DNA from 4 places in the Alteromonas sp. BZK5 genome. Region 1 is predicted to be linked to each of the others. Evidence: predicted binding sites of a transcription regulator. Region 1 holds the regulator's gene; each other region holds the start of a gene.
The links. The regulator sigma-54, encoded in region 1, starts transcription at its own class of promoters, with help from an activator protein. The targets are predictions, from matches to a motif close to GTTGGCACGNNNNTNGNNT.
Positions count from the first base shown of each region.

Region 2: BIZ39_RS16950 (exopolysaccharide biosynthesis protein) is a predicted target of sigma-54. The motif match lies at 2,381-2,399, and genes of this name have one in related genera.
Region 3: BIZ39_RS02255 (glucan biosynthesis protein) is a predicted target of sigma-54. The motif match lies at 2,231-2,249, and genes of this name have one in related genera.
Region 4: BIZ39_RS06955 (DUF3192 domain-containing protein) is a predicted target of sigma-54. The motif match lies at 2,434-2,452, and genes of this name have one in related genera.

Region 1 covers NZ_JACSOE010000043.1:521-5,168, forward strand. Annotated here, with positions in the region: partial or broken gene BIZ39_RS13000 (CBS domain-containing protein) at 1-1, shown strand, start outside; gene kdsC (3-deoxy-manno-octulosonate-8-phosphatase KdsC) at 2-550, shown strand; gene lptC (LPS export ABC transporter periplasmic protein LptC) at 547-1,125, shown strand; gene lptA (lipopolysaccharide transport periplasmic protein LptA) at 1,094-1,648, shown strand; gene lptB (LPS export ABC transporter ATP-binding protein) at 1,651-2,376, shown strand; gene BIZ39_RS13025 (RNA polymerase factor sigma-54) at 2,450-3,931, shown strand; gene hpf (ribosome hibernation promoting factor) at 3,962-4,249, shown strand; gene ptsN (PTS IIA-like nitrogen regulatory protein PtsN) at 4,263-4,648, shown strand, end outside.
Region 2 covers NZ_JACSOE010000075.1:1,701-6,348, forward strand. Annotated here, with positions in the region: gene BIZ39_RS16935 (ArsR/SmtB family transcription factor) at 1-116, opposite strand, end outside; gene BIZ39_RS16940 (rhodanese-like domain-containing protein) at 301-651, shown strand; gene BIZ39_RS16945 (LysR family transcriptional regulator) at 708-1,631, shown strand; gene BIZ39_RS16950 (exopolysaccharide biosynthesis protein) at 1,640-2,245, opposite strand; gene BIZ39_RS16955 (sigma-54-dependent transcriptional regulator) at 2,789-4,120, shown strand; gene BIZ39_RS16960 (hypothetical protein) at 4,137-4,361, shown strand; gene BIZ39_RS16965 (sensor histidine kinase) at 4,366-4,648, shown strand, end outside.
Region 3 covers NZ_JACSOE010000004.1:53,108-57,755, reverse strand. Annotated here, with positions in the region: gene BIZ39_RS02270 (hydrolase) at 1-812, shown strand, start outside; gene BIZ39_RS02265 (YheU family protein) at 861-1,097, shown strand; gene BIZ39_RS02260 (outer membrane beta-barrel protein) at 1,151-1,705, opposite strand; gene BIZ39_RS02255 (glucan biosynthesis protein) at 2,462-4,087, shown strand; gene mdoH (glucans biosynthesis glucosyltransferase MdoH) at 4,068-4,648, shown strand, end outside.
Region 4 covers NZ_JACSOE010000017.1:4,492-9,139, forward strand. Annotated here, with positions in the region: gene BIZ39_RS06945 (isocitrate dehydrogenase) at 1-83, opposite strand, end outside; gene BIZ39_RS06950 (hypothetical protein) at 314-1,924, opposite strand; gene BIZ39_RS06955 (DUF3192 domain-containing protein) at 1,936-2,310, opposite strand; gene ppnN (nucleotide 5'-monophosphate nucleosidase PpnN) at 2,510-3,874, opposite strand; gene BIZ39_RS06965 (GGDEF domain-containing protein) at 3,885-4,648, opposite strand, start outside.

The DNA.
Region 1 (4,648 bases):
AATGACAACCACCTTGTACACGGAAATAAATGACTCGCTTTTCGCAAAACTAGCCAAGATAAAGTTGCTGGTATGCGACGTTGATGGTGTGTTCTCAGATGGCCGAATTTACTTAGGTAACGACGGTGAAGAACTTAAAGCATTCCATACCCGTGATGGATATGGTGTAAAAGCGCTAGTGAGCAATGGAGTGAATGTCGCGGTTATTACTGGACGTCGCTCTGCCATTGTTGAAAATAGAATGAAGGCACTGAATGTTGCACATATAATTCAAGGCGAAGAGAATAAAGCAGACGCGCTTAGCGACCTGATGAAGCGCCTTGAGTTAAACACTGACGAAGTGGCTGCGGTAGGTGATGACATGCCAGATACGGGTATGTACAAGCACGTTGCGGTTAAAATTGCGGTTGCCGATGCCCATCCTTACGTAGCCAAACAAGCAAACTGGATTACAACCCTTCCCGGTGGGTTTGGCGCGGTCCGAGAAATATCGGATACCATTTTGCAGGCCAAAGGGGTAGCAAATGAGATTTTTGGAGCTAGTGTATGAGCCTGTTTGGCTTTAATCGCTTAGGATTAAGTATATCGGCGCTATTTATTTTGGCGATGCTGATGTACATCCCTACGTGGATGGAAGAGCAGCCTGAAACGCAGGGGAATCGTGAAAACGATGCGCTAAAGCCCGCCTACAAAGCAAAAAATCTTACCACTACGCTGTACAATCAAGACGGTGAGTTAAATCACAAAGTATTTGCAGAGTCGATGGAGCATTACGACCAGCTTGGCTTTGTATTGTTTCAGCAACCTAAATACACCCTTTATACAGAAAACGCGTCATCACCATGGGTGGTAACCGCTGATGAAGGTACACTATACAATAACGAGCTAATCCAGCTGGAAAACCAAGTTAATATTGAGAACCAAACTGGCGATGACTTTGTCAGAAGTATATCGACCGAGTACATTCAAATTAATTTAGAAACCAAGCAAATGACATCTGACCAACCCGTTGAAATACTGGGCACCCAATATGTCATTTTAAGTAATGGGTTTAACGCGAATTTACGCACACAAGAATACGAGCTTTTAGATCATGTACAAACCACTTATTCCCCTAGCAACTAGTTTATTGCTTGCCATCGCTAGCGGTGCGGTACACGCCAGTGAAGATGATTTTTCGCAGCCCATAAAAATAGGCTCGAACACCCAGTTTATCGACGGTAAAAATAAAACCGCGTTGTACAAAGACGACGTACTCATAACTCAAGGCTCTTTGGTTATTGAAGCTGACGAAGTGGAAGTAATTGCCACTGACGGTGGTGGTCGTGAAATATTTATTGCTAGAGGAAAGCCTGCAAGCTATTCCCAGCAATTGGAAGACGGCACGCCAGTTTCGGCAAAAGCTAATGAAATACGCTATGAAGTGGTGAACCGAACGATTTCTCTTGCCGGAAACGCAGAGTTGAAACAAGACACCAGTAAAGTACAGGGTGACAACATCACGTTCGATATGATTACCGAGCAATTGCTAGCGACTGGCGGCGCAGGTAAGGATGGTGAGGGTCGAGTGACCACAGTATTCACACCTGAGACCATTCGCAAAACTTCGTCTAAGAAAGACAAAAAAGACAACGAGGGCAATGAATAGCAATGGCAACTTTGAGCGCTAAAAATCTTGCTAAGGCTTACAAGTCACGACAGGTTGTTCGAGATGTAAGTCTGTCTGTCTCAACGGGTCAAATTGTTGGTCTTCTTGGCCCAAATGGCGCTGGTAAGACCACCACATTCTACATGATTGTTGGTTTAGTGAATCTGGATAAAGGCAAGATTGAAATCGACAACAATGAGCTAACTCATCAGCCCATGCACGAGCGCGCACGCCGCGGAATTGGCTACCTACCGCAGGAAGCCTCTATTTTCAGAAAGCTCACAGTGCATGAAAATATCATGGCCATTTTGCAAACCCGTAAAGATTTAAATTCACAACAGCAAGAAGAAGAAGCAGATGCGCTACTTGATGAATTTAATATTAACCATATACGTAATAGTACGGGGATGAGTTTGTCAGGGGGCGAACGCCGTCGCGTTGAGATTGCCCGCGCTCTGGCAGCAAAACCGCAATTTATTTTGTTAGACGAACCATTTGCTGGTGTTGATCCAATATCAGTTAATGATATAAAGAAGATAATACAACATCTTCGCGATAGGGGTATTGGAATCCTTATCACGGACCATAACGTACGAGAGACATTGGATGTTTGTGAAAAGGCGTACATTGTGAGTCATGGCGAGCTTATTGCGCAAGGAACGGCGGAACAGGTTTTAAGTAATCAAAAAGTAAGGGATGTATACCTAGGCGAACAATTCAGGCTATAGTTAATGTAACCGAATTGTCATTTTTCAGTTTCGCTCTGGTATATTCAATTTAGAGCATTTAAATAAGACGTAGATGAAACCATCTTTACAGCTAAAATTTAGCCAACAACTTACCATGACACCACAGCTTCAGCAGGCCATTAAACTGCTGCAGCTTTCTACACTTGATCTTCAACAAGAGATCCAAGAAGCGCTCGATTCTAATCCGCTATTAGAAGTTGAAGAAGGTAACGACGAGCCGCAACTAGAAAAGAACAATATCGACAACGATGACAGCGGCTCTGAGGCCACTGCTTCTGCATCTAGTGACACACTAGAAGCCGGCGATGCACTTGAGAAAAACGATCTTCCCGATGAGCTGCCAATCGACAGCACATGGGACGAATACTACTCTGCTTCATCTTCGCCAGCTCCAGGTCCATCCAATGACGACGAGCAAATCTTCCAAGGTGAGACTACTGAAGATATTCAAGAGCACCTTCTTTGGCAAATGCGCCTTACCCATTTCTCGGATACCGATCGCGCAATCGCTACAGCAATCATCGACTCTATTGACGAGTCAGGTTATTTAACCGTTACCCTTGATGATATTTTAGAAGCGGTTAACGATGATGATATGGAAGAGCCGATTGAAATGGACGAAATAGAATGTGTGCTAAAGCGCATTCAGATGTTCGACCCTATTGGTTCTGGCTCACGCTCTCCACAAGAATGTTTGATGGTGCAATTGCGTCAATTTTCAGAAGACACACCGTGGCTTGCTGAAGCGAAGCAACTGATTGAAGAGTACTCTGACTTACTGAGCAGCAAAGACTATCGTACGCTTATGCGTAAAAGCCGATTGAAAGAAGATCAGCTACGCGAGGCAATGCGTTTACTGCAAACCTTGAATCCTCGCCCAGGTAGTGCTTTAGTTACTAAAGAGCCTGAGTACGTTATTCCTGATGTCTCAGTAACCAAGAAAAATGGCCGTTGGGTGGTTGAGCTGAACCCCGACAGTCTGCCTAAGTTAAGCGTAAATCAACAATACGCTGCAATGAGTCGCCGTGCCAAGAATAGTAGCGATTCACAGTTCATCCGCTCACACATGCAAGAGGCTAAGTGGTTCATAAAGAGCCTTGAATCTCGTAACGAAACCTTAATGAAGGTTGCAAACTGCATTGTGCAGCAGCAAATGGGCTTTTTTGAGCACGGCCCGGAAATGATGAAACCAATGGTGCTAAATGATGTCGCAGAAATGGTAGATATGCACGAATCCACTATTTCGCGAGTGACAACGCAAAAGTACATGCATACGCCACGTGGAATCTTCGAATTGAAGTATTTCTTCTCAAGCCACGTTGCAACAGAGTCTGGTGGTGAATGTTCATCTACAGCGATTCGTGCATTGATCAAGAAATTAGTGGCCGCAGAAAAGCCTAGCAAGCCGCTAAGTGATAGCAAGATTGCTTCATTGTTGGCCGAACAAGGCATTAAAGTTGCCCGGCGAACAATAGCAAAGTACCGGGAATCGTTGTCGATCCCGCCGTCGAACCAACGCAAAAGCCTTATTTAATCGGGCTTAATAATATAAGGAAGACGAAATATGCAAATCAACCTTACTGGTCATCATGTCGAAATCACCGACTCTTTGCGTAATTATGTCGATACGAAGTTCAGCAAACTTGAACGTCACTTTGATCACATTTCTAATGTGCATGTCATCCTGAACGTTGAAAAATTAAATCAAAAAGCCGAAGCGACCGTTCATTTAAGTGGCGCTGAAGTATTCGCATCCTCAGAAAATACCGACATGTATGCGGCGATTGACAGCATGGTTGATAAACTCGACCGGCAGGTAATCAAGCATAAGGAAAAACTGAAAAAACATTAGTAGTTAATTAAGCATGGATATACAAGCCATCGTAAGTCTGGACCGCACCGAGTGTGCGGTTCAGTGTAATAGTAAAAAGCGAATTCTTGAGATCATCGCTGATATCGCTGCCAAGCAAAACGAGAACATTGATCAGGCAACGGTACTCAACAGTTTGATGGCTCGAGAGCGTATGGGTAGTACAGGCATAGGCAATGGTATCGCCCTGCCCCACGGACGCCTGCCGGGCCTTGAGAAAGTGATTGCCATTGTTGTAACCAGCACGCCAGCAATCGACTTTGACGCCCTTGACGAGAAACCCGTAGACATCTTTTTTGCTCTACTCGTTCCTGAGGAACAGACCGAAGGACACCTTCAAACGCTGGCCACCGTGGCTGGTAAACTAAGCGACAAAGAAAC
Region 2 (4,648 bases), on a different contig from region 1:
AGCAACGAACAAAGCACCATAAGGCGTGTTTTATTCGCGAATTGCTTAAGGAAGATCTCGGCTTCCGCAGCGTGTTCCATTATATCATCTGAACCTATTACCATATCCTCGGACATAAGCACTCTCTATCTGTAAAGTATTTCGGCACCAATTTAGCCATTTACTATACTAAAGTATAAGGCATTTTGCCGACCTGCCAATTTATGCGACGAATCGCCGTATTTTACATTGTTTTATTACGCTGACATCAATATATTAGATTTTACTTATTTCAACTAAGTTTAGGCAAAAAGGAAAAATATGCTTATAGACATGAAGACTCGAATAGAAAACATAGACGTGAACTTACGCACTGTATCTGCGGAGCAAGCGGCCAGTGAGTGCCGAATCAATAGCGGTATATTGATTGATGTACGAGAGAGTGCCGAAGTTGCCAATCAGCCCGTACCTTCTGCGCTTCACATACCACGCGGCGTGCTCGAAATGAAGGCACTGGAACAGTTTAAAGATGCTTCAGCGCCACTTTATATTCACTGTGCGTCGGGCGTTCGAGCAAAACTAGCTGCAGAGCAACTTATAAAGATGGGCTATGAGAACGTTTCGGTTGTGACATGCCCTGTACCCACGATAAATCAAGTAAACCAGAAATGACTTCTTAACCACGCGTATGCTATAAGTAGCGTTAATTAAGAGTTTTAAGGCGCTGTATGCTGAAATCTACGTTAGAACAATGGCGAATGTTCAAAGCCGTCGTCGATGCAGGCGGCTTTAATCAAGCTGCTACTGAAGTTCACAAAAGTCAATCGAGCGTTCACCACGCGGTTCAAAAGCTTGAAAACGCCATTGGAGTGTCATTGTTTGAGAATATTGGACGTAAAGTCCAGCTTTCGCCGCAAGGTGAACTTATGTATCGCCGTGCCTCTTTTTTGCTTAGCGAAGCGCACAAGCTCGAGGCCGTTGCCAATAGCCTTAAATCTGGCACAGAAACAACTTTACGCATAGCGGTGGATATTATTTTCCCGTCTGAATTGCTTTATAACGTGCTAGCGAAAGTTTCTGCTGAGTTCCCGCTCCTTCGTATCGAGATAGAAGAAACTGTACTCAGTGGCGCAAATTCACTTTTGAGCAATGGTAAAGTTGATTTAGGCATCTCTCCTTTCGCGTTTTCTAATGGCTTTAGCGAAGACTTGTGCGAAATTGAATTTGCAGCTGTCGCTCACGCCGACCATCCATTGCACCAATTGGATAGAACGCTCACACTGGAAGACTTAAAAGCGTATCGTCAAATTGTGGTAAGGGATTCATCCGCGGAGCGTAAAGCTGATGTGGGCTGGTTAGGTGCAGAGCAGCGCTGGACCGTAAGCCACGTTAGAACGTCATTAGATATTATTACTCAGGGATTGGGTTTTGCGTGGCTGCCTATCGCAATAATTAAAGATGAGCTAGAAGACGGTACACTCGTTCCCCTTCCCCTCGATAATAATGCAGCGTTGCGTAAGGCGCTCCTTTATTTGTCTTTCGAAGACGGCGATACGTTGGGACCAGCTGCCCGTGCTTTTATTGGCGAGCTACGATATCAAACAATGAACCTTCCATCGTCAGATTTTATGCTCGATTCGTGTACTGAGTAGTTAGAGCATCAACTTAGCGCGACTGCAAGGCGTTCAAACCCAAGTATAAAGCCAAATAGCGATAACGAAACACCAACTAACGCCACAGCACCGTCGTCTGTGGACATGCCTATTGCCATAATAAAAACAGCAAAAGCGGGAATAAGCCCCATAAAGGGAATAAGCTCCAGTGGAATCATTACAAATCCGCAACCTGCACAGCACAATGCGATGAGTGATCTGAACACAGGCTGGCGCATGAAAAAACACCGAGGAACTAAAAAGCGGTCTACGCGTACTGCATACGGTTTAACTTTATCGACAATGAAGCGAAGCTGATCGGCGTCACAGTTTAACTGCATCACTTTTTGCGGTAACCAAGGATGCCTACGACCGAGTAAAATTTGCAACGCGATGAGTAAAATCGTCCCACCCGCTAAAGATGGGATCCCAGGGATGGCCCCAATCGGTGTGCAAGCGATAAAAGATGGCAGCGCCAGCATTGGTCCAAAGCCCCTTTTCTCCATCACATCCCAAAACTCAGCAAACTCGAACTTATCTTGTCTTGCTCGCGGCTGCATTTTCCCCAACAACTCGTATAAGGTCATTGATCTTACAGCTGTTTTTCCCCACATCTTCAATTCCTTTGATATCACATTACCTGCGAACGTCGCGCTAGTTAGACGGGCTTCTCGCCTAATTAATATACATTTCTCGCACCTAGTCGATTTGCCATAGTGAAATTGCAAGTAACTTTAGACAGTTAAATCGTGCGAAAAATATGCCATCGATTGCATGTGACGGTGTGTTAAAGACAGGAATACTTTTTGCAAATGCCCCTGATAAGTAAAATAAAATCACCTAATAAAACAAAAACAGATATAGACATTCTGTACTTTAGCGCGATGTGTACCGCTGATCGCAAAGAGTTGATAGATTAGAAGGTAGCGCAACCGACTATCTCTGGCATCAAGGTAAGTGTTCAAGATTTCCGGATTGCTTGAAGCGTTTAGATATTTTCCGATGCGCTTACGCTTTATCGATTTAAACCAGCGTATAAATAAACTTTAAATATGTGCTTTAGCATTCAGTTGTTAATAGCGTATGATAAAACTATAACATTGATTCTATTCCATATTTTTTCTGAATAGGAAACGAAAGAAGAGAGGGACATCCACGTGCTTACCGTACTTTTAGTTGATGACGACGCCGAGTTCACAGAAGTAGCTTGTACTATCATCGAATTTCTTGGCCACGAAGTACTTACCGCTGCCACACTCAAAGAAGCCCGCGATTGGTTAGAGAAAGAAACCTTTGACCATGTACTGCTTGATTTCATGCTACCCGATGGAAGCGGCGCGCACTTGTTCAATGAATTAGATGCACTTCCTAAGCGCCCTCGCGTTACTTTGATAACGGGTCACCCTTCTGTGAAAAGCGTGATAAAGGGTCTGTGTGGCCCCACGGTCGACTACCTTGTTAAGCCAATTCAACGGGAGGAAATAGAGGCCGTATTAAGTCAAAAGCCAAAAGAAAAAGCACCTGCACAAGAAAAAATAGAGAAACATTTTGATTTGCTGATTGGTGAATCGCCAATTATGAAAGAGCTCTACAAGCTGATTTCTAGAGTGAGTAAAACCAGCGCTAACGTAATGCTGCTTGGTGAAAGCGGTGTAGGTAAAGAAGTGGTGGCTGCCGCAATTCATCGTGCTTCAGAAAGTGAAGGTCCCTATATTGCAACCAACTGTGGTGCATTCTCAAAAGAACTAATAGGTAGCGAACTTTTCGGTCACGAAAAAGGAGCATTTACCGGCGCTGTAGGACGTAAAGAAGGTGTTTTCGAACAAGCTGAGGGCGGCACGCTCTTTTTGGACGAAATCACAGAAATGCCCATTGATATGCAGCCCAACTTACTCCGCGTTTTAGAAAACAAGGTTGTTATTCGTGTGGGCGGAACGAAGACCATCCCGGTGAGCTGCCGCGTTGTATCTGCCACGAACCGAACAATGGAAGAGATTGCGCAAAGCAAAGTACTGCGCGAAGACATCTACTTCAGACTTGCGGTGTTCCCAATCACCATTCCTCCGCTACGCGAAAGAAAGGAAGATATTCCATTACTAGCAAAAACCTTTATTGCAGAATTCAATAAAGATAATGGCTCGCAATTTAAGTGGGAAGATAGTCAACTCGATACGTTACAAGCCTACGACTGGCCCGGTAACGTGCGTGAACTAAGACACTTTGTGCATCGCGCTGCCATTATGAGCGACCCTGAAAAGAGTGAGATTGAATTACCAAAAACCATTGAGTCACCCTTCGCTCAAAAACAGAGCACGACACCGGCACTTCAAGCTGGTAGAACCATTGAAGACGTGGAAAAAGAGCTAATTTATGCCACGTTGGAAAAAGTGAATGGCAATAAGACCACCGCAGCAGAAATGCTGGGAATTAGTACAAAAACGCTTTACAACCGTCTTCATGCATATGGTGACTTAAGTAAAGACGACTAAGTAAGAGGTATTGGGCATGACTAGCGAAGAACTTTCTCGACTAAATGTTTATGTGCATGATGCACGCAAACCATTAAACAGAATATCAATGCAAGCTGAGCTAGTAAAAATGGCATTAAACGGTGACGTTCCACCTGAAAAGGCATTGGTTGCGTTGGATAAAATAATAAGCAGTGCTAAAGACTGCAGCCATACTCTTGCTGAAATGACATCAGAGTTAAGTGGCAATGTTTCGGATTAAGTAAATGATTACTAAAGTATTGTCTTCACTATACAGTTGGATAATTTTAGTTGTTCTGGTCATTATTGTAATAACTGCTAATTCATTTTACGTAGTCAATACATTGAATGACCTTTCTGCTCTGGAAGCGCGGCTGTTCACTACGAACCGTGTTATCAATGCAGTTAACCGCCTTCACGTTGCTGTACTTCGCGTGGAGTCTGGTCAGCGCGGCTATATGCTAACTGGCGATGAAGAATATCTTACCGACTACACCGAAACGTTGAGCGTAATCGGCGAATTAATGG
Region 3 (4,648 bases), on a different contig from region 1:
ACGGTTTAGAAGGCAGTATTAAGTCGCATTACGCGAACGATATGATGGCTCAATTGTCAGTGAATGGTTGGCAGGTGGTGATGATGCACTATCGCGGCTGTAGCGGCGTGCCAAATTTAAAAGCGCGGGCGTATCACAGTGGAGAAACAGAAGACCCCAGCTTTTTCTTAGAGTGGCTTCACGATAAATTTCCACGAATTCCTAAAGTGGCCATCGGCTTTTCCCTTGGCGGCAACATGCTATTGAAACTGTTGGGCGAAAACCCTGCGCAAAAGTGGCTTAAGGCAGCGATTGCCATTTCTTCACCTCTTAAACTTTCTGAATGTGCTAAATCAATTAACCAGGGTTTTTCTCGCGTATATCAAAAGTATTTACTTACTAGCATGAAGGATACGCTGCGTAAGAAAATGGAGTACATCGATTATCGCAAGCTTATACAGCTAACAAAAACTGATGTGGAAGAGATCACCAGCTTTACCCAATTCGACGAGAAGATCACAGCGCCGCTTCACGGCTTTGCAGACGCTCAAGACTACTATGAAAAGTGTAGTGCGTATCACTTTTTAAGCGCGATCCACTGTCCTACACTGGTATTGCATAGCATTGATGACCCCTTTATGAATCACTTAATTGTGCCTAAGGAAGAAGAGCTTGCGCGCAACGTTACCGTGGAGCTAAGTGAACGAGGCGGTCACGTTGGGTTCATGCAAGGTTCTATATTAAATCCTAAAGTATGGCTGCACGAACGGGTGAAACGTTTTGTAAGTGAAGCCTTACCTGTAAATACTACGTGTCGTTACGTCAGCCGCTAATGTTGATGTCCTAATAATTTACCCAAACGCTTTTTATCAGGAGTGTGAATGATAATCCCCATTGACGCGCTAGAAGCCGATACGCTTTATAGCTTGGCTGAGTCTTTTGTTCTGCGAGAGGGCACGGACTACGGCGCTGAAGAAGTTGCGCTAGATGTGAAAGTGCAGCAAGTGTTAAACAGACTCAAATCGGGTGAGGCGGTGCTGGTCTATTCAGAGCTTCATGAAAGTGTAGATATCAAAAGAAAAGAAGATATTGAGCCAAGCGAAGCTGAAGAACAATAGACACAAAAAAGCCGGGTCGAGCAACCCGGCTACCTACCTGAGGAGAGGAAGGCTTAAAACGCGTAACGTGCAGTTACCTGCATAATGTCTAAATCATCAATGATTCTGTAGTTTGCACCCACAGCCCATTGTGGCGTGATGTAATAGTTAGCGCCTACTCTAAATGTCGCTTCACCATCGTCTACATCGTAGTAGCCAACTTCACCCGCCAGCTCTACCTGCTCTGTGATCATCGAGCGAAGGCCAGCATTAATGCTGTAACCTGTTTCGTCGTTTACGTCACCGTCAATACGCTCTAAGTTGGCACCAAAATACGCGTCTGTTGTCGCGTTAACAGGTAAACGGTAACCCGCACCTAGTGTCAGCATATCAAAGTCAAAGTTGCCCTCTTCAAAGAAGCTATACTCGCCGTTCAGGTACCAGTTGCTGTTCAGTAGGTATTTACCGTTAACGGTTAAACCGTCTGGTTCAAAAGACTCATTGTCGTCAAAGTCCATTTTGGTGTAACCACCTTCTACGTAACGCCAGTCAGGCTTGTCGGCCATAGCTGTAAGAGGAAGTGTTGCCGCAGTTAGTGCTGCTGCAATAAGTGTGAATGATTTACGCATGTGATAACTCCTTAGTATGTTAAGTAACCCACCTTGTTCATCGCGAATGTTCTCGGTTTGTTATAAATGTGCAAACCCAAGCGCAAGTCAGCGCTTAACAGCGCGCTACAAAAGGCTACTTGGTTGATGAACACAAAGCCGTACTTGCCTTCATGCCATCTTTGTTATTTCCGTTAAGAAATAGTGTCCGATTTATTTATCAACATGATGAATAGCAAAGCGTTTGCCAACTTCGTACTAAATCACTATTTTGATATGTCTTAATTTATCTATGTAGCTAATATTTATAGATAAAATGCGTCTGGCTTTTTAGAGGCTACACATTTGAAATGTTCAAAATCAAAGTTTGATGTATTCCTAGTAAAACGTTGGCACATAAAACTGTCTCTAAAAAACAACAGTTATCCTTTTGTCTAACTCATCGGACATTTTTACAAGCCAGTGTTCTCCAATAATTCACAATGTGTGTGTTTGTAAAGTATTGTAAATTATGAAAAATATAAAAAATAACGGCGACTATTTCGTGTTGGAACAGCTTTTGCTCAAGTCTCTGTGTGTTATCCAACATTCACTTTAGCCCTTCGGCAAGGAATTCGGTTTTTCACGATATTAGTGGATAAAGAAAGGAAGAGAGCGCCTTTCTCGCGTGGCTTCAATCAATACCGTTTTTGTAAATGACGCTTTTCAGTAAGTAAGGCGTGTAACGAGTTGTTGATGGTCATCTGGATAACCATTGTTTTCATAAGGAGAGGACAAATGGCTAAGCCAGTTTCGATTTTCGGTAAAGATTTACAAACGAATGTGCGTCAGCGCAATAAGCTGTCACACCTTCTTTTAGCGATGAGCAGTGTCATCGCATTATTTGCGTTTCAACAAGCCGGTGCAGTTGAGGTTAACAACGACAATCAGCCTCAAAAAGCATCGCCGGTTCTTCAGTCAATTATTGATGCTGCACGCCAGTCAGCGACAGAGAGCTACGAGCAGGACGATCACGGGTTAAACAGCAAGCTTAAAGAAATTGACTACACCACGTATCGTTCAATTCGCTTCAAGCCCGAGCAGAGTCTTTGGCATGGCGAGAATGACTACGAACTGCAGTTTTTTCACCCGGGGTTTTTATATGAATACCCTGTCACTATCCACACTATTGGTGAAAGCAATAAGCCTGAACGCCTAGCGTTCAACAGTGACATGTTCAACTACGACGGGTCTGCGTCGGGGTTAGCTGGGCTAACGGACGAAAAGTCAGGGTTTGCTGGATTTCGCGTTCACTACCCTATCAAGAACGAAGAGTACAAAGACGAATTTGCTGTATTTTTGGGGGCATCGTACTTCCGTCTTGTAGGTAAAAATCAAGTGTACGGTATCTCTGCACGAGGTCTTGCGATTGATACGGCGCTAGCCAAAGGCGAAGAGTTCCCCCACTTCACTGAGTTCTGGGTCATAGAACCGAGTGAGGGTAAGCCTATTACTGTTTATGCGCGTCTTGAAAGCCCTTCTGTAGCGGGCGCGTACAAATTTGTTATACAGCCTGATATTGATACCAGCGTTAAGGTAGAGAGTTGGTTATTTGCCAGAGATGACGTGAGCAAGCTAGGCATTGCACCATTTACCAGTATGTTCTTGTATGGCGAGAACACAGAAAAGCGTCATGACGACTATCGTCCAGAGGTGCATGATAGTGACGGTGTGCTTATGGTAACTCACGCTGGTGAAGAAATTTGGCGCCCGCTGACTAACCCTGCACGCCTTCAAGTCACGTCACTTAGCGACGCAAACCCTAAAGGATTCGGCATGCTTCAACGCGACGGCGAATGGGATAATTACCTCGACGCAGAGGCCAATTACCATATACGCCCAGGGCTATGGGTGACGCCAGAAGCTGGTTTTGAGAAAGGCCGATTAGAAGTCGTCGAAATTCCGACTAAATCCGAAATACACGACAATATCGTGGCTTTTTGGACGCCTGAAAAGCCATTCAATTCGGGCGAATCACTGTATTTCGCTTACGAGCTTAAAACCGTAGAACAAAATCCGTTTGTCAGTGAGCTGGCCTCAGTAGTACGTACCCGCCAAGGCAAGGCTGTGTTGCCGGGTGACGAGTTTAAAAACGACAGTCTAAATACGACACGACAGTTCAGCGTGGACTTCAGCGCGCCTTCTGCCATTGCTTTTGATAACGAGTCGATGAAGTTGGTGGTACAGGGTACTAACGGCACGATTTCTCAGCAGCGACTTTACCCCGTAGCTGACGGACAAGAGTGGCGAGCCGCCTTCTTTGTTAAGCCGAAAGAAAAGCAGACGGTAGATATGCGCGCTTACATTGAGAAAGACGGTAAACGTGTGAGTGAGGTTTGGAACTATGTCTACCAACCAAAATAATCGCGCTTGCATAGCGGTATCGGACGAGGCTAAAGCCGTGCCTCAGGTTAAAAGTGATGGCACTGCACGTGCTTCACATTTCATCTTAAAAGGAGAGCATATGCGTTTGTTTATCATGGCAATGCTAGTTATTCCAAGCACGGCACTGGCCGGTTGGAGTTTGTACGAGATCTTTTTACCTAACGGCCTTACCAACCTAGAGATTGCACAGCTGGGGTTGGGGCTAACCCTGTTCGCATGGTTGTGTATGGCGTTTTGGACAGGCATTATCGGTTTCTTTTTGCAGCTTTTTAACGTCGACCCGTTGAGCTTGCGCAGAAATCAAACGCCTCCTGATGCTACTGCGCCATTAACGCAAAAGCACGCCGTGGTCATGCCGGTTTATAACGAAGATACCCGCCGCATTATGGTGGGGTTTGAAGCTTGTATTCGCGAATTAATGGAAAGTGACAACAGTTCTAAATTCGACTTTTTCATGCTTAGCGACACCCGTGATATGGAAAAAGCGGATGCAGAGCTACGTGCCTTTACCCGTTTGAAAAAGCGTTTAGGTGCGTTCTC
Region 4 (4,648 bases), on a different contig from region 1:
TTATCTAAAATTTTTGTGGTTGCATCGATAATGTCCGGGCCAATGCCGTCACCGCGAATGACTGTAATACGTTGCTGAGTCATGTGGAGGGATCCTCTGGTAATTCTGTTGTCAAAATCGTTAGGTTTATTCAATTTGTAGCTTGGCGTTTATGAGCCAATTTCTGCCTGCTTACTTATTATAATGGAAAATGTAGGGAAAAAGGGTTAAGCACTGCAAAAGTTGCCGTATTTTATACGATACCTGGCGCAAGTTATAGCCATTCGTAAAGATTAATTAAATAGCCGAGTACGATGTATTGGAGTAAATGGCGTTACTGCGCAAGCGGACAGAACAAAAGTGACCCATTAGCGTCTAGTGCGTTTACCACATCATCTCGTCGAATACCTAGGATATTTAAAAGTGTTTTGATATTGATATCCTGAAGTAATGGATAAATATCCTGATTAAATAAGCATGCTTTGGCGAGAGCGAAGCTCAACACCAGAATTGCTTGTTCCTTTTGAAGTGATTTAGGAACGTCCGTACTTACTTTACTGCATTGGTGTATAACGGCACGCCACGTCGAGCTTTGATGCCAACTTCCAGCAAGTTCAGAAGCGATTGCTAGCCAAGGCGTGTCAGATTTGACCTTGAATGCGCTATTAATGGACACAGCTTTGCTGAGGTCGACGGGTAATGCTCGTGACACTTTAAACCCTGGTAGCGTGAACAAGGGAGTACAAACAAAGGTCATAGTCAATGCGGCAGATTGCGGCGAAAACTTCGAATCGGCGAGTTGTGCGAAATAGCTTGCAAATGAACAAGCCAATAAAGTTAATTGCTTGCACATGCCCATCAGTGGAAATTGGTTTTGCGTTAGCCGTTCTAACAGAGCAAATTGAATAAGCATGTCACCCACACGTTCAATGCCGTAGGTCAAAACCGCCTGTTTAATGCTTTTAACCGGAAGCTGAAGACGGTTGTCCTGACTCGCAGTGTGCATCAAAAAGTGATTAAACGTGGGCACGCTTTCAATTTTTTCGCAAAGTTGTTCAATATCTACATCGCGCTTTTGCAGCTCATCGATAATAGTTATAAGAGCTTTAGGGGGATGCTGAATTGCGAATGTAGAAGGTAAAAATGGTGTGCCGCCATGATTTACTCTCGCAGTGGCGGTATCAGTGTAAAGAGCAACAAAGTGCTCAAACGGCATTGATAGTGAAATGGGAGAGCGTATTGACGATAGAGGCAGCCACTTTCCATCTTCATCGTCTTGACTAAGCATAAATACGTAGCCGTGATTTTGCTGAATGTCGACTAGCGCGCCCGGTACGCCGTTTGCGTAAACCTTTGCGCCAGGTAGCACACCATTAAATAGGTTGATAAGTGGTGCAATAAGGTGACGATGATGTGCTGGAAGGCGTAAAACGATCTGAGTGAAAACCTCACGATAATCTGCTTTTTTTGTTTTAGTAGCGAAAACATTTGCTAGGAGACAAAGCCTTTGAACCATATTAAGCCGAATGTCTGCAACGTAGTTAATGGGCTTGTCTGACCGAAATGCTTTTTGAAGTTTAATGATATCCAGCCAAATCGAGAGATTGTGTTTACGCAAAAAGCGAATGATATTGGCCGTTTGGTCGCTTGGTGTTCCTTTACTTGAAAGCCAGAGGGATGCGAGTAAAGACGCAAGCACATGTTGTAAATAGTGGTCGTTTAATCGGCAAAGCTTGCCAAACAGCGCCAATAATAAAAGATGTTGAGTATCTTTGGGAAGGTCATTATCGATGTGTAACGTTGCTGCAGCAAGCGCTGGATTGGCGTTTACTAAGGTCAGGATCCGTTTAGCGATTTTCAACCAATGGTTTATACGCTGCTCGACAGAAAGTTCAGTGTTACCTAACTGAACCAGGCGTTTAAGTGTGGAAATGATGTCGCTCACTCCCCATCCTTCTAACTTTTTTGGTAACTGGAGTAAGCCCCTTCACCCCATGCAATAAGTTTGTCGTTTTCAAAAAGTAACGGTGTACATTCATCTTGCGTGGTTAAGCCGTCAGCGCGCACATGTTGTGTCCTGAAAAACATAACCTGTATCGCCGTTGCTCCTTGTCGCTTAGCTTCTGTAATGTCAGGTGAGCCTAACAAAGCCAAAACCTCTTCTCTTGTACTGCCCAACTTCAACTTGGTAATTTGCACACGGTTATATTCTTCACGGTCTTTCCAATCCATATTTTCTGGCTTATCGGGATAGAACGCGATAACCATAAAAACAAACACCGCATAAAGGGCGATGCCAGCTAAAATTAGACGAATAACCTTGGTATTCATGACCGTTACTTCTCGTTTTTCTTTACTTTAATGTTAGTGTTAATCACGAGTGGGACGCATTTCCATCACGTTGAGAGAAAGCTTGATGCTTTAATGCGTAAAACAATACTCTTTAGTAGTGTAACGCAAAACGTCTGCCAAGCATAAGTAGTAAACGTAAGCAAATGCGTCTTATCACGGTTATCGGTTATTCATTACCTTATTTTTCATTCTTCACAACGTAACACGGTTCATATGCCGTCCCCGGGAGCTTCATTCGGTGCTGTTTTACAAAGGATTCTAGCAGCGTATCGACTTTTTCCATCAGTGCACTGTCACCAGTAAGTTCAAACGGACCATGTTTTTTAATTTGGGCAATACCCTCTGCTTTAACGTTTCCTGCGACAATACCCGAAAACGCTTTTCGCAAATTAGCGGCAAGGTCACTTTTGCTTTGATCCAAATGAAGCTGAAGTGCAGCCATGCTTTCATGAGTTGGAATGAAGGGTTGTTGAAAATCTTGCTCTATCTTTAACGACCAGTTGAAGCTAAAAGCGTCACCCATGGCACATCTAAACTGCTTCACTTTTTCAAGCTGCTTCTTCATAGTGCGGGCAACTTCTTCCGGGTCGTTCACAATAATTTGATATTTTGATTGCGCTTGTGAACCAAGCGTTGCACCGACAAAGGCGTCAATAGCCTCGAAATACTCTTCGCTACCAGCAGGGCCAGTCAATATAAAAGGGAAGGGCTGCTGTGCATTTCGTTCATTCATCAAGATGCCAAGCAGGTAAAGCAGTTCTTCTGCTGTACCAACACCTCCTGGGAACACGACGATACCATGGCCCAATCTAACGAACGCTTCTAGGCGTTTTTCGATATCCGGCATGATAATGAGCTCGTTTACTATGGCATTCGGTGGCTCAGCAGCAATGATATTCGGCTCTGATATACCAATGTAACGCCCGGTTTTATGGCGCTGCTTAGCATGACCAATGGTAGCGCCTTTCATTGGGCCTTTCATTGCCCCAGGGCCGCATCCGGTACAAATATTCATATCACGTAAGCCAAGTTGATAGCCTACTTCTTTAGTGTATTTATACTCAACCTGATTTATAGAGTGGCCACCCCAGCAAACAATAGTGTTTACGCCGTCGTTACCCTCAAGTGCTTTGGCATGGCGTAGCATGTCAAAAACCATATCGGTAATGTCGTTACCTTCCGCTGGAGCGGTTTGGTGAAGAAATGCATACTTATTACCCATGTAAAGCAAGTCGCGCAGTACAGCGAAAAGATGTTCGTGTACACCACGTACGAGTTGCTCATCTACGAACGCTACCTCGGGCGGATTGACGAGCTCAATTTTTACGCCTCGTTCACGACGTATGAGCTTAATTTCAAAATTCTCATAGGGGGCGAATAGCGCTTCGAAATTGTCTTCATCAACGCCGCTGTTCAATACAGCAAGGCAGCAGTTTCTGAACATAGCGAAAAGCTCGCTATTAGTGGCATCTTGAAGGCGAGAAACTTCTACTTGCGACAGTTGGCTCATCCAGCCAACAGGGTTAAGCTGCACTTTCTTCATACTTTACTTCCTATAAGTCAGTGCTTAAATCAGTGACTACGAGATTGCGGCCGTTACGTTTCGCTTTATAAAGGTATTCATCGGCGCGCTCGAAAACCGTTTCTGTAGTATCATTTTCACCGAAACAGGTTGCGCCGAAAGAAGCGGTAATTTTTACTTTTTCTTGCTTAAATTTGAACGGCATAGCAGCGAGCTTTGTTCTAACTTCATTAAGCTTTTTATCAATATCTGCCATCTGCGTGTTAGGCAGCAGCATAACGAACTCTTCTCCCCCCCATCTGGCAACAAAATCATTTTCTGACAGGCTTTGTTTCAGAAACTTGCTCACCACTTGCAGAGTTTTGTCTCCTGCAGCGTGACCAAACCTATCGTTGATCGATTTAAAATGATCAATATCAACAACGGCAACTGCCAGAGTATCCCCACTAGATTTAAAGTGAGCATACGCTGCGTCTAATTTTTCGTTATATGCTTGTCTATTAGGAAGGCGTGTTAGCGGATCGGTTCGACTCTGCATTGCTTGCTCGGCGAGTTTCTTTTTATAAACGCTGGTTTGTTGCTGAAGCGTATCTATGCGCGACTGCATTGAAGACAGCAATGCCATTAGCGCTTCTTGGCCTTGCTGATCGTTGCTTTGCTGCTCGCTTAAGGTGCTTACAAGCTTTTCAACCCGAAACTGGGTCTGCTCTTTAAGGGCTTCTAAGGAGCTGCTTTCTGATACAGCTTCTTCTATGTGGCTAATCTCACGCTTAAGCTGTTCATTGCCCGCTTGGC